Kitasatospora fiedleri: one gene and its partner. The protein of the gene in region 1 interacts with the protein of each later gene in a pairwise test. Links are inferred from orthologs where the notes say so. Each region holds a gene or a part of one and is shown in the gene's direction. Other genes may lie near its edges.

The links.
Region 2: the proteins of secA (region 1) and secG interact in binary tests that used the Escherichia coli proteins (3 or more experiments, as listed by UniProt). The link is inferred for Kitasatospora fiedleri from one-to-one orthologs.

The regions. Positions count from the first base shown.
Region 1 is NZ_OX419519.1:2,904,399-2,910,633, reverse strand. Bases 1,706-5,052 are described here. They hold secA (preprotein translocase subunit SecA), read left to right. Parts: upstream 1,706-2,071; coding sequence 2,072-4,852; downstream 4,853-5,052. Other genes in these bases: QMQ26_RS13405 (Rv3235 family protein), read right to left, coding at 4,924-5,052; QMQ26_RS13415 (winged helix-turn-helix domain-containing protein), read right to left, coding at 1,706-1,852. Outside these bases: QMQ26_RS13420 (response regulator), read left to right, coding at 1-507; more of QMQ26_RS13415, read right to left, coding at 641-1,705; more of QMQ26_RS13405, read right to left, coding at 5,053-5,514; QMQ26_RS13400 (DUF6912 family protein), read left to right, coding at 5,849-6,235. UniProt on the Escherichia coli protein: Required for protein export, interacts with the SecYEG preprotein conducting channel.
Region 2 is NZ_OX419519.1:5,613,493-5,618,543, forward strand. Bases 1,117-3,809 are described here. They hold secG (preprotein translocase subunit SecG), read left to right. Parts: upstream 1,117-2,192; coding sequence 2,193-2,426; downstream 2,427-3,809. Other genes in these bases: QMQ26_RS25550 (phosphoglycerate kinase), read left to right, coding at 1,117-1,312; tpiA (triose-phosphate isomerase), read left to right, coding at 1,320-2,105; QMQ26_RS25565 (RNA polymerase-binding protein RbpA), read left to right, coding at 2,589-2,876; pgl (6-phosphogluconolactonase), read right to left, coding at 2,957-3,697; opcA (glucose-6-phosphate dehydrogenase assembly protein OpcA), read right to left, coding at 3,694-3,809. Also shown: more of QMQ26_RS25550, read left to right, coding at 107-1,116; more of opcA, read right to left, coding at 3,810-4,872; zwf (glucose-6-phosphate dehydrogenase), read right to left, coding at 4,869-5,051. UniProt on the Escherichia coli protein: Subunit of the protein translocation channel SecYEG. Overexpression of some hybrid proteins has been thought to jam the protein secretion apparatus resulting in cell death; while this may be true it also results in FtsH-mediated degradation of SecY.

The DNA.
Region 1 (6,235 bases):
CTGATGGACGTCCGGATGCCCCGGCGCAGCGGCATCGAGGCGTGCACCGCGATCAAGGACGTGGTGCCCAGCGCCAAGATCATCATGCTGACGATCAGCGACGAGGAGGCCGACCTCTACGAGGCGATCAAGGCGGGGGCCACCGGCTACCTGCTGAAGGAGATCTCCACCGACGAGGTGGCCACCGCGATCCGCGCGGTGGCCGACGGGCAGTCGCAGATCAGCCCGTCGATGGCGGCCAAGCTGCTGACCGAGTTCAAGTCGATGATCCAGCGCCGCTCGGACGACCGGGAGCTGCTGCCTGCGCCCCGGCTCACCGACCGGGAGCTGGAGGTGCTCAAGCTGGTGGCCACCGGGATGAACAACCGGGAGATCGCCAAGGAGCTGTTCATCAGCGAGAACACCGTCAAGAACCACGTGCGCAACATCCTGGAGAAGCTCCAACTGCACTCCAGGATGGAGGCGGTGGTGTACGCGATGCGTGAGAAGATCCTCGAAATAGGCTGAGCGCGAGCCGGGAACGGCCGCCGGACCCGACCGGGCCCGGCGGCCGTCGCCGTTCGGCCCCCGCAGCCCTTCGGCCCGGCGTCCGTTCGGCCGGGCGGCGGCTCGGCCCGGCTTGGCCCGGCCCGGCAACGGCTCAGCCCAGCAGCCGCTCCAGCTCCGGCCGCAGCGACTCGTCCGCCAGCCGCTCCACCCGGACGTCCGAGCAGCCCACCCAGTCGGCGGCCTCGCGCAGCGCCTCGGCCAGCGCGGGGACGAACTTCGGCGCGTCCAGCGAGACCTGACGGGCCACCAGGACGCTGCCCTCGCGGGCCGGGTCGACCCGGCCGACCAGCCGGCCGGCGGCCAGTAGCGGCATCGCGAAGTAGCCGTGCACCCGCTTGTGCTTGGGGGTGTACGCCTCCAGGCGGTGGCTCATGCCGAAGATCCGCTCGGTGCGCGGGCGGTCCCAGACCAGCGAGTCGAACGGGGAGAGCAGGGTGGTGCGGTGGCGCCCGCGCGGCTCCGCGGCCAGCGCCGTCGGGTCGGCCCAGGCGGGGGCGCCCCAGCCCTCCACCTCGACCGGGACCAGGCCCGACTCCGGGAGCGCGGCGGCCAGTTGGGCGCCCTTGAGGCGGTGGTAGTCCATCAGGTCGGCCCGGGTGGCCACGCCCAGCGCGGCCCCGGCCTGCGCCACCAGCCGCACCAGGCACTCGGCGTCGGTCGGGTCCTGCTCGAACAGCTCGGCCGGGACGGCCCGTTCGGCCAGGTCGTAGACCCGCTTCCAGCCGCGCCGCTCGGTGACCACCACGTCACCGAAGGCCAGCGCCCGCTCCACGGCGATCTTGGTGTCGGACCAGTCCCACCACTCCGAGGTCCGCTTGGCGCCGCCGAGCGCGGTCGAGGTCAGCGGGCCCTCGGCGCGCAGCTGGTCGATCACCCGGGCGTACGCCTCCGGCGAGACCCGGTGGCCCCAGACCCGGCCCTTGTCCCGGTAGGCGCGGCGGCGGAACGCGAACAGCGGCCACTCCTCGATCGGCAGCACGCAGGCCGCGTGCGACCAGTACTCGAAGGCGGTGCCCCGACCCCAGTACGCCTGCTCGACCGGGCGGCGGCCGACCGCGCCGAGCCGGGCGTACGGCACCAGCTCGTGCGAGCGGGCCAGCACCGAGATGGTGTCCAGCTGGACGGCGCCGAGCTGCCGCAGCACGCCCTGCGGGCCGGAGCGGCGGTCGGGGGAGCCGAGCAGGCCCTGGGCGCGCAGCGCGAGCCGGCGGGCGTGGTCGGCGGTGATCCGGACGGCGGGCGCGGGCGTCGCGGCGGCCGCGGCGGAGGTTTCGGAGAACGTCTCGGCAAAGGTCTCGGCCATGGGGCGAGGCTAGGCGCGGGCACTGACAACCGGCCGTCGGCGAACCGCTTTGACCGTTTGGACCCGGCATCGGACGATGTGCTCCCAGGGGTGACACAGGAATACCGTGCTGACGGACCTCCCGGCCGCTCGGACTCCTCGCATACGATGGCCCGTACGGTGGGGTGGACTCCCCACCGGCAGTCATCCAGAGCCGAATGAGGCAAGGAGCCCGCTCACGTGTCCGTCTTCGACAAGATCCTGCGCGCAGGCGAGGGCAAGATCCTCCGCAAACTGCAGCGGATTGCCGCCCAGGTCAACTCGATCGAAGAGGACTTCGTCAACCTCACCGACGAAGAGCTGCGCGCGCTGACCGACGAGTACAAGACCCGCCTGGCCGACGGCGAGAGCCTCGACGACATCCTCCCCGAGGCGTTCGCGACCGTCCGCGAGGCCGCCAAGCGCGTCCTGGGGCAGCGCCACTACGACGTGCAGATCATGGGCGGCGCCGCCCTGCACTACGGGCACGTCGCGGAGATGCGCACCGGCGAGGGCAAGACCCTGGTCGGCACCCTGCCCGCGTACCTGAACGCGCTGACCGGCAAGGGCGTGCACCTGATCACCGTCAACGACTACCTCGCCGAGCGCGACTCGGAGTGGATGGGTCGGGTGCACCGCTTCCTGGGCCTGGAGGTCGGCGTGATCCTGGCGAACATGTCGCCGGCCGAGCGCAAGCGCCAGTACGGGATGGACATCACGTACGGCACCAACAACGAGTTCGGCTTCGACTACCTGCGCGACAACATGGCGTGGTCGCAGGACGAACTGGTGCAGCGCGGCCACAACTTCGCGATCGTCGACGAGGTCGACTCGATCCTGATCGACGAGGCCCGCACCCCGCTGATCATCTCGGGCCCGGCGGACCAGGCCACCAAGTGGTACAACGACTTCGCCAAGCTGGTGCAGCGCCTCAAGATCGACCGCGACTACGAGGTCGACGAGAAGAAGCGCACCGTCGGCATCCTGGAGGAGGGCGTCTCCCGGGTCGAGGACTACCTGGGCATCGACAACCTCTACGAGTCGGTGAACACCCCGCTGGTCGGCTTCCTGAACAACGCCATCAAGGCCAAGGAGCTCTACAAGGTCGACAAGGACTACGTCGTCATCAACGGCGAGGTGATGATCGTCGACGAGCACACCGGCCGCATCCTGGCCGGCCGCCGCTACAACGAGGGCATGCACCAGGCGATCGAGGCCAAGGAAGGCGTCGAGGTCCAGAACGAGAACCAGACGCTGGCCACCATCACCCTGCAGAACTTCTTCCGCCTGTACGACAAGCTGTCCGGCATGACCGGTACCGGCACCACCGAGGCGGCCGAGTTCCACCAGATCTACAAGCTCGGCGTGGTCCCGATCCCGACCAACAAGAACCCCAAGCGGATCGACCAGCCCGACCTGATCTACAAGTCCGAGCCGGCCAAGTTCGCCGCCGTGGTCGAGGACATCGCCGACCGCCACGAGAAGGGCCAGCCGGTCCTGGTCGGCACCGTCTCGGTCGAGAAGTCCGAGTACCTGTCGCAGGAGCTGCGCAAGCGCGGCATCCCGCACGAGGTGCTGAACGCCAAGCACCACGAGCGCGAGGCGCAGATCGTCGCCCAGGCCGGCCGCAAGGGCGCCGTCACCGTCGCCACCAACATGGCCGGCCGCGGCACCGACATCATGCTCGGCGGCAACCCCGAGCACCTGGCCGCCGCCGAGCTGGCCCAGCGCGGCATCACCCCGGAGGAGACCCCGGAGGAGTACGAGGCCGCGCTGCCGGCCGCGATGGAGAAGGCCAAGGCCGCGGTCAAGGCGGAGCAGGAGGAGGTGCAGGAGATCGGCGGCCTGTACGTCCTGGGCACCGAGCGGCACGAGTCCCGCCGGATCGACAACCAGCTGCGCGGCCGCTCCGGCCGCCAGGGCGACCCGGGCGAGTCCCGGTTCTACCTGTCGCTGGGCGACGACCTGATGCGCCTGTTCAAGGCCGGCATGGTCGAGCGCGTGCTGTCGATGGCGAACGTCCCGGAGGACGTGCCGATCGAGTCGAAGATGGTCACCCGCGCCATCGCCTCCGCGCAGACCCAGGTCGAGCAGCAGAACTTCGAGATCCGCAAGAACGTCCTCAAGTACGACGAGGTCCTCAACCGCCAGCGCGAGGTCATCTACGGCGAGCGTCGCCGCGTCCTGGAGGGCGAGGACCTGCAGGAGCAGGTCGGCCACTTCATGGACGACACCGTCGCCGCGTACGTCAACGCCGCCACCGGCGAGGGCTTCGAGGACGACTGGGACCTCGACAAGCTGTGGACCGCGCTCAAGCAGCTCTACCCGGTCTCGCTCGACCTGGACGAGCTGGAGGAGGAGGCCGCGGACCAGGGCGGTCTCACCCCCGAGTACCTCACCAAGGTCATCCAGGAGGACATCGCCGCCGCGTACGGCCGCCGCGAGGACCAGCTCGGCGAGCAGATCATGCGCGAGCTGGAGCGCCGGGTCGTCCTCTCGGTGCTCGACCGCCGCTGGCGCGAGCACCTCTACGAGATGGACTACCTCCAGGAGGGCATCGCGCTGCGCGCCTACGCCCAGCGCGACCCGCTGGTCGAGTACCAGCGCGAGGGCTTCGACCTGTTCTCCGCGATGATGGAGGGCATCAAGGAGGAGTCCGTCGGCTACCTGTTCAACCTGGAGGTCCAGGTCGAGCAGCAGGTCGAGGAGGTCCCGGTCCCGGACGACGAGCAGGTGCTGCTCGACAAGCTGGAGAAGGACGCCGCCGTCCCGGCCGCCCGCCCGGAGATCCGCGCCAAGGGCCTGGAGGCCCCCGAGCGCAAGAAGCTCCACTACATCGCCCCGTCCGACCAGGTCGGCGGCGGCGTGATCGAGGGCGACTTCGAGGAGGACGGCCCGCTCGACGAGGGCGACGGCCTGACCCGCGCCGAGCGCCGCAAGGCCGCCAAGGCGGCGAAGGGCGGCCGGCGCCGCAAGGCCTGAGCCCGGACCCGCTTGCGTTGAACGGGGCGCCGCTTCCTCCGGGGGGCGGCGCCCCGCCGCGTTCCCGGGCCTCATCCGGTCTCCACGGCGGCGCACTGCCACTGGCCGGTGCGGGTGTGCCGCTCCAGCCGGAAGGCCAGCAGGTGGTGCCGGGGGCCGAGCTCCACCCGCACGCACGCCTCCACCGCGCCCGGGCCCGGCGCGCAGTCGTGCACCCGGCCCAGCCGCGGGCGCTGGGTGCGGCCGCGCGGGCGCAGCGGGCCGGTCCGGACCAGCGCCGCGAGCTGGTGGAAGCCCGGCAGGGTGGTGTGCCGCTGCAACTGGTGCACCGGGCGGGCCCCGCACAGCACCTCCACCAGCCGGTGCGCGAACCGCCCCGCGAGCTCGGCGTGCCCGCTGCTGCCGGGCGCGGCCGTCCGGGGGCGGTACGGCGGGCGGGGCCCGTCGCAGGCCGCGCGCGGGCTGCGGACCGGGCGCGGGCCGTCGCCGGGCGGGTGGGGGTGCGGGTGCGGGTGGGGGTGCGCGGCCGGGGTCGGTGTTGGGGCCGGGATCGGGTGGGGGTGGCGGACCGGTCGGCGGGTGGCGGGGGCGGGGCGGACCAGTGGACGGATCCGGGGGCCGGACGTCCGGGTGAGCTGCTGCTCGGTCATCTGCTCGGTCATCGTGGCCCTCTCGGTGGCGGGAGTGTCAGTGGCAGTGATGCTGCCGGGGCCTTTGCTACCGGGCGGGCGGAGGGCGGGCCAAGGGGTTTCCGGCGGCTGCGGCGATGCCCGGAAATCCACCCGTACGGGTGGCGGCCCGTCGGCCGCAACGGTGGTGCGGCCGGTGCCGGAGCGCGGAGTTGACGGCGGCTCGGGCCGCGGAACGGCCCGTAGGGGGACGTCGGCGGTGACCTGATCGGCGCAGGGGCCGGGCGCCGGAGGGCCATCGCGGGCCGCCCGGCGGGCTGCGTATTCTTGACCCGTCGCACAGTGAGACCGTCAGAAGGGTGCCCCGATGCGCGTGTACGTGCCGACCACGTTGAAGGACCTGGCGGTGGCGCACCCCGAGGGCGTCCTGGAGCAGAGCGTCGCCTACGCCGTGACGCCCGCGCTGCGCGAGTGGTACGTCAGCGACGACCTGGAGGAGCTGGAGTACGCGGCCCTCAACCGGGCGGCGCTCTCCTCGGTCCGGCTGCTGGCCGCCGACCCGGACGCCCCGCGCCGCCGGGTGGTGCTGGCCGTCGAGGTCGCCGACTCGGCGGTGACGCCGTTCCCCGGCGACGAGTACCAGGACCAGGCCTCGCTCGGCCGGGTCGTCCTGGCCGGCCCGATCCGCCTCGCCAAGGCCGCCGCAGTCCACGCCGACGACACCGACCCGGACGTCCTGGCCGACGTGACGGCC
Region 2 (5,051 bases), 2.7 Mb from region 1 along the record:
CGGGCCCTGCCGCTGCGCCCACCCTCGTCCGTCCCACTCCCCGATACCGGTGGCCCGCCGTCGTGTCGCCGTCTGCGCACCGTTCCACCCCCTGAGGAGCAAGACCGTGAAGACGATCGAAGACCTGGAGGTCTCCGGCAAGCGGGTGTTCGTCCGCGCCGACCTCAACGTGCCGCTGTCCGGTGACACCATCACCGACGACGGCCGGATCCGTGCCGTCGCGCCGACCATCGCCAAGCTCGTCGAGCGCGGCGCGCGCGTGGTCGTCGCCTCGCACCTGGGCCGTCCCAAGGGCGAGCCGGACCCGAAGTTCTCCCTCGCGCCGGTGGCGGTCCGCCTCGGCGAGATCCTCGGCCGTCCGGTGGCGTTCGCCACCGACACCGTCGGGGAGAGCGCGAAGGCCACCGTCGCCGCCCTCGGCGACGGCGAGGTCACGCTGCTGGAGAACCTGCGCTTCAACGCCGGCGAGACCGCCAAGGACGACGCCGAGCGCGGCGCGTTCGCCGACCAGCTGGCCGCCCTCGCGGACCTGTACGTCGGCGACGGCTTCGGCGCGGTGCACCGCAAGCACGCCTCCGTCTACGACCTCCCGGCCCGGCTGCCGCACGCGGTCGGCGACCTGATCGCCACCGAGGTGGGCGTCCTCAAGCGCCTCACCGAGGACGTCGCCCGCCCGTACGTGGTGGTGCTCGGCGGCTCGAAGGTCTCCGACAAGGTCGGCGTGATCGAGAACCTGCTCGGCAAGGCCGACCGCATCCTGATCGGCGGCGGCATGATGTACACCTTCATCGCGGCCCAGGGCCACGGCGTGGGCGCCTCGCTGCTCCAGGAGGACCAGATCCCGGTCGTCCAGGACTACCTGAAGCGCGGCGCCGAGCAGGGCGTCGAGTTCGTGGTCCCGCTGGACACCGCGGTCTCCGGCAGCTTCCCGGACGTCAAGACCGGCGCCCCGGTCGAGGACTACGCGGTGGTCGACGTGGACGCGATCCCGGACGGCGCGCTCGGCCTGGACATCGGCCCGAGGACCGCCCAGCTGTTCGCGGAGAAGATCGCCGACGCGAAGACCGTGTTCTGGAACGGCCCGATGGGCGTCTTCGAGCACCCGGCGTTCGCCGACGGCACCCGGGCGGTCGCCCAGGCGCTGCTCGACTCCGACGCGTTCACCGTGGTCGGCGGCGGCGACTCGGCGGCGGCGGTGCGCACCCTGGGGTTCGACGAGGCGAAGTTCGGACACATCTCGACCGGCGGTGGCGCGAGCCTCGAGTACCTGGAGGGCAAGACCCTTCCCGGTCTCGCCGCCCTGGAGGACTGAGAAAGACATGACTGAGCGTCTCCCGCTGATGGCGGGCAACTGGAAGATGAACCTCGACCACCTCGAGGCCATCCAGCACACCCAGAAGCTGGCGTTCTCGCTGGCCGACAAGGACTACGAGGCCGTCGAGGTCGCCGTCCTGGTCCCGTTCACCGACCTGCGCTCGGTGCAGACCCTGGTCGACGGCGACAAGCTGAAGCTCAAGTACGGCTCGCAGGACATCTCGCAGCACGACGGCGGGGCCTACACCGGCGAGGTCTCCGGCCCGATGCTGGCCAAGCTCAAGGTCGCCTACGCGGTGATCGGGCACTCCGAGCGCCGCCAGTACCACGGCGAGAACGAGGAGATCGTCAACGCCAAGGTGAAGGCCGCCTACCGCAACGGGATCACCCCGATCCTGTGCATCGGCGAGCCGCTGGAGATCCGCAAGGCCGGCACCCACGTCGCGTACACCCTGGCCCAGCTCGACGGCGCCCTCGACGGCGTCCCGGCCTCGGACGCCGAGAGCATCGTCGTCGCGTACGAGCCGGTCTGGGCGATCGGCACCGGCGAGGTGGCCACCCCCGAGGACGCGCAGGAGGTCTGCGGCGCGATCCGGGCCCGGCTCGCCGAGCTGTACGGCGCCGAGCTGGCCGGCAAGGTCCGCGTGCTGTACGGCGGTTCGGTGAAGTCCTCGTCGGCGGCCGGTCTGATGGCCAAGCCCGACGTCGACGGCGGCCTGATCGGCGGCGCCTCCCTGGACGCCGACGAGTTCGTCAAGATCGTGCGCTACCGTGAGCAGGCAGTAGGCTAACGCCACTGCAGCAACGTAGGCTTTGGGGCCGGACCGCGAGGAGCGGGCCCGGCCCCTTCGCCGAAGATTCGAGAGAGTTGGTCCGTCGTGGTTCTCGGGTTCGAGATTGCTCTGATCGTCCTCAGCGTGCTGCTGATCCTGCTGGTGCTGCTGCACAAGGGCAAGGGCGGCGGTCTGTCCGACATGTTCGGTGGCGGCGCGGCCTCGACCGGTGGCGGCTCCGCGGTGGCCGAGCGCAACCTCGACCGCATCACCGTGATCCTCGGGATCTCGTGGTTCGCGTGCATCGTGGTGCTCGGGCTGCTGCTCAAGAACAACTGACAGGAAGTCGGCGGGCGATGGTGGCGCCGGCTTAACTCGCGCTTACACTAGGACGACTTCGCCACCGTCCGCCCAGCCGCGGCCGGACGGCACCAGCACGCAGGGAGTCAGACCGTGGCAAGTGGCAACGCGATCCGAGGCAGCCGAGTCGGCGCCGGCCCGATGGGCGAGGCGGAGCGCGGTGAATCCGCCCCGCGCAACCGCATCTCCTTCTGGTGCGCCAACAAGCACGAGACCCGCCCCAGCTTCGCCGCCGAGGCGGCGATCCCGGACACCTGGGACTGCCCGCGCTGCGGCTTCCCCGCCGGCCAGGACGAGCACAACCCGCCCGCCCCGGCCCGCAACGAGCCCTACAAGACCCATCTCGCCTACGTCCGCGAGCGCCGCACCGACGCCGACGGCGAGGCGATCCTCGCCGAGGCGCTGGCCAAGCTGCGCGGCGAGATCTGAGCGCGCCAGCAGGTCCGTACGAGAAGAGCCGCCCACCCGGAGAGTCCTCCGGGTGGGCGGCTCCTTTCCGCGCCGGTGCGTCAGGCGAGCTTGCCCGCCGCCTTCTCGTCGAGCAGCCACAGGGTCCGCTCGGTGCCGGTGACCGCGCCGGCCGGGGCCGTGGCGGCGCCGGGGGCGGTGCGGGCCAGGGCGACCGCGTCGGCCTTGTCCTCGCCGGCGGCCAGCAGCCACACCTGGCGGGCGTGGTGCAGGGCGGGGAGGGTGAGGGAGAGGCGGGTGGGCGGGGGCTTGGGGGAGTCGTGGACGGCGATGACCGTGCCGTCGCTCCGCCCGGTGCCGGGGTGGCCGGGGAAGAGCGAGGCGACGTGCGCGTCCGGGCCGACGCCCAGCAGCAGGACGTCGAACAGCGGCAGCCGCTCGCCGGGGGCGGCGGCCGCGGCCAGTTCGGCGGCGTAGCGTTCGGCGGCCCGCTCGGCGGTGGTGGTGCCGTCGGCCGGGGGCATCTCGTGCACCCGGGCGCCGAGCGGCCGGACGGCGTCCAGGAACGCGGCGGCCTGGACGGCGTTGCGCTCCGGGTCGCCGGCCGGGAGGTAGCGCTCGTCGCCCCACCACAGGTCGACGTGCGCCCAGTCGACCGCGTCGCGCGCCGGGTGGGCGGCGAGCGCGGCCAGCAGGGCGTTGCCGTTGCGGCCGCCGGTGAGCACCAGGTGCGCGGTGCCGCGGGCGGCCTGGGCGTCGGCCGTGGTGGTGAGCAGCCGGGCGGCGGCGGCCTGGGCGAGCAGCGCCGCGTCCCGGTGGACCAGGACCCGGTCGGTGCTCACTGGCCGCTCCGCTTGCGCGGGGCGGTCTTCTCGGCCGTCGCGGCCTTCTTGGCGGGGGCCGCCTTCTTGGCCGGGGCGGCCTTGCCGGGCAGCTTGGCGCTGACCCGGGCCGGGGCGGCGACGGCGGCCTCGACCACCTTGCCCTCCTCCGCCGGAGCGTCCGGAGCGTCGTCCGGAGCGTCCCCGGCCTCCGCCGCCGCGTGGGCCTCCACGGTGCCGCCGGGGCCCGCGTGCTCGACTCCGGCGATCCGCTCGCGCAGCCGGTCGACCGGGGTGCGGACGGCGGTGGCGTAGATGTCGTCGGGGTCGAGGCGGCGCAGTTCCTCGGCGATCAGCTCGGCGGTGTCGCGGCGCTTGAGGGCGACCATCCGGTCGGGCGCGCCGGGCATGCAGAGCGTGCCGAGCAGGCCGTCGGGGCGGTCGAGCGTGATGTCGCCGTCCTCGGTGTGCAGCCGCACCGCGGTGATGCCGGGGCCGCCGGTGACGACCCGCTCGACCGGGACGCGCAGCCGGTTGTTCAGCCACAGGCCGAGCAGTTCGACGCTGGGGTTGTACGACTCGCCCTCGACCACCGCGCCGGTGATCTCGACGTCGCGCTGGTCCAGGGCGGCGGCCAGCATGGAGCGCCAGCCGGTGATCCTGGTCCAGGCGAGGTCGGTGTCGCCGGGGGTGTAGCCGGCCGCCCGCTGGGCGAGCTGGCCGACCGGGGACTCGGCGGTCACCGCGTCGGTGATCCGCCGCTGGGCGAGCGCGCCGAGCGGGTCCTGGGCCGGGTTGAGCGGCGCGTTGTCCGGCCACCAGACCACCACGGGGGCGTCCGGCAGCAGCAGCGGCAGCACCACGGACTGGGCGTGCGCGGCGAGTTCGCCGTGCATGCGCAGGATGACGGTCTCGCCGCTGCCCGCGTCGGTGCCGACCAGGATCTCCGCGTCGAGCCGGGTCTCGGCCCGGGCGCGGGGCGAGCGCCCGGCCCGCTTGATGACGGCCAGGATGCGCGAGGGGTGCTCGCGGGAGGCGTCGTTGGCGGCCTTGAGCGCGTCGTACGCGCTGCCCTCGTCCGTCACGATCACCAGGGTCAGCACCATGCCGGCGGCGGTCGAGCCGCTCTCCCGCCGGGCGTTCATCAGGGCTGCGTTGATCTTGCTGGACGTGGTGTCCGTCAGGTCGATCTTCATGGCCGGCGCCAGCTCCTGCCGTCTCGTGCGAGCATCTCGTCCGCCTCGACCGGGCCCCAGGTGCCGGCCGGGTACTGCGCGGGCTTGCCGTTGGCTTCCCAGTACTGCTCGATCGGGTCGAGGATCTGCCAGGACAGCTCGACCTCCTGGTGCCGCGGGAAGAGGTTCGCGTCGCCGAG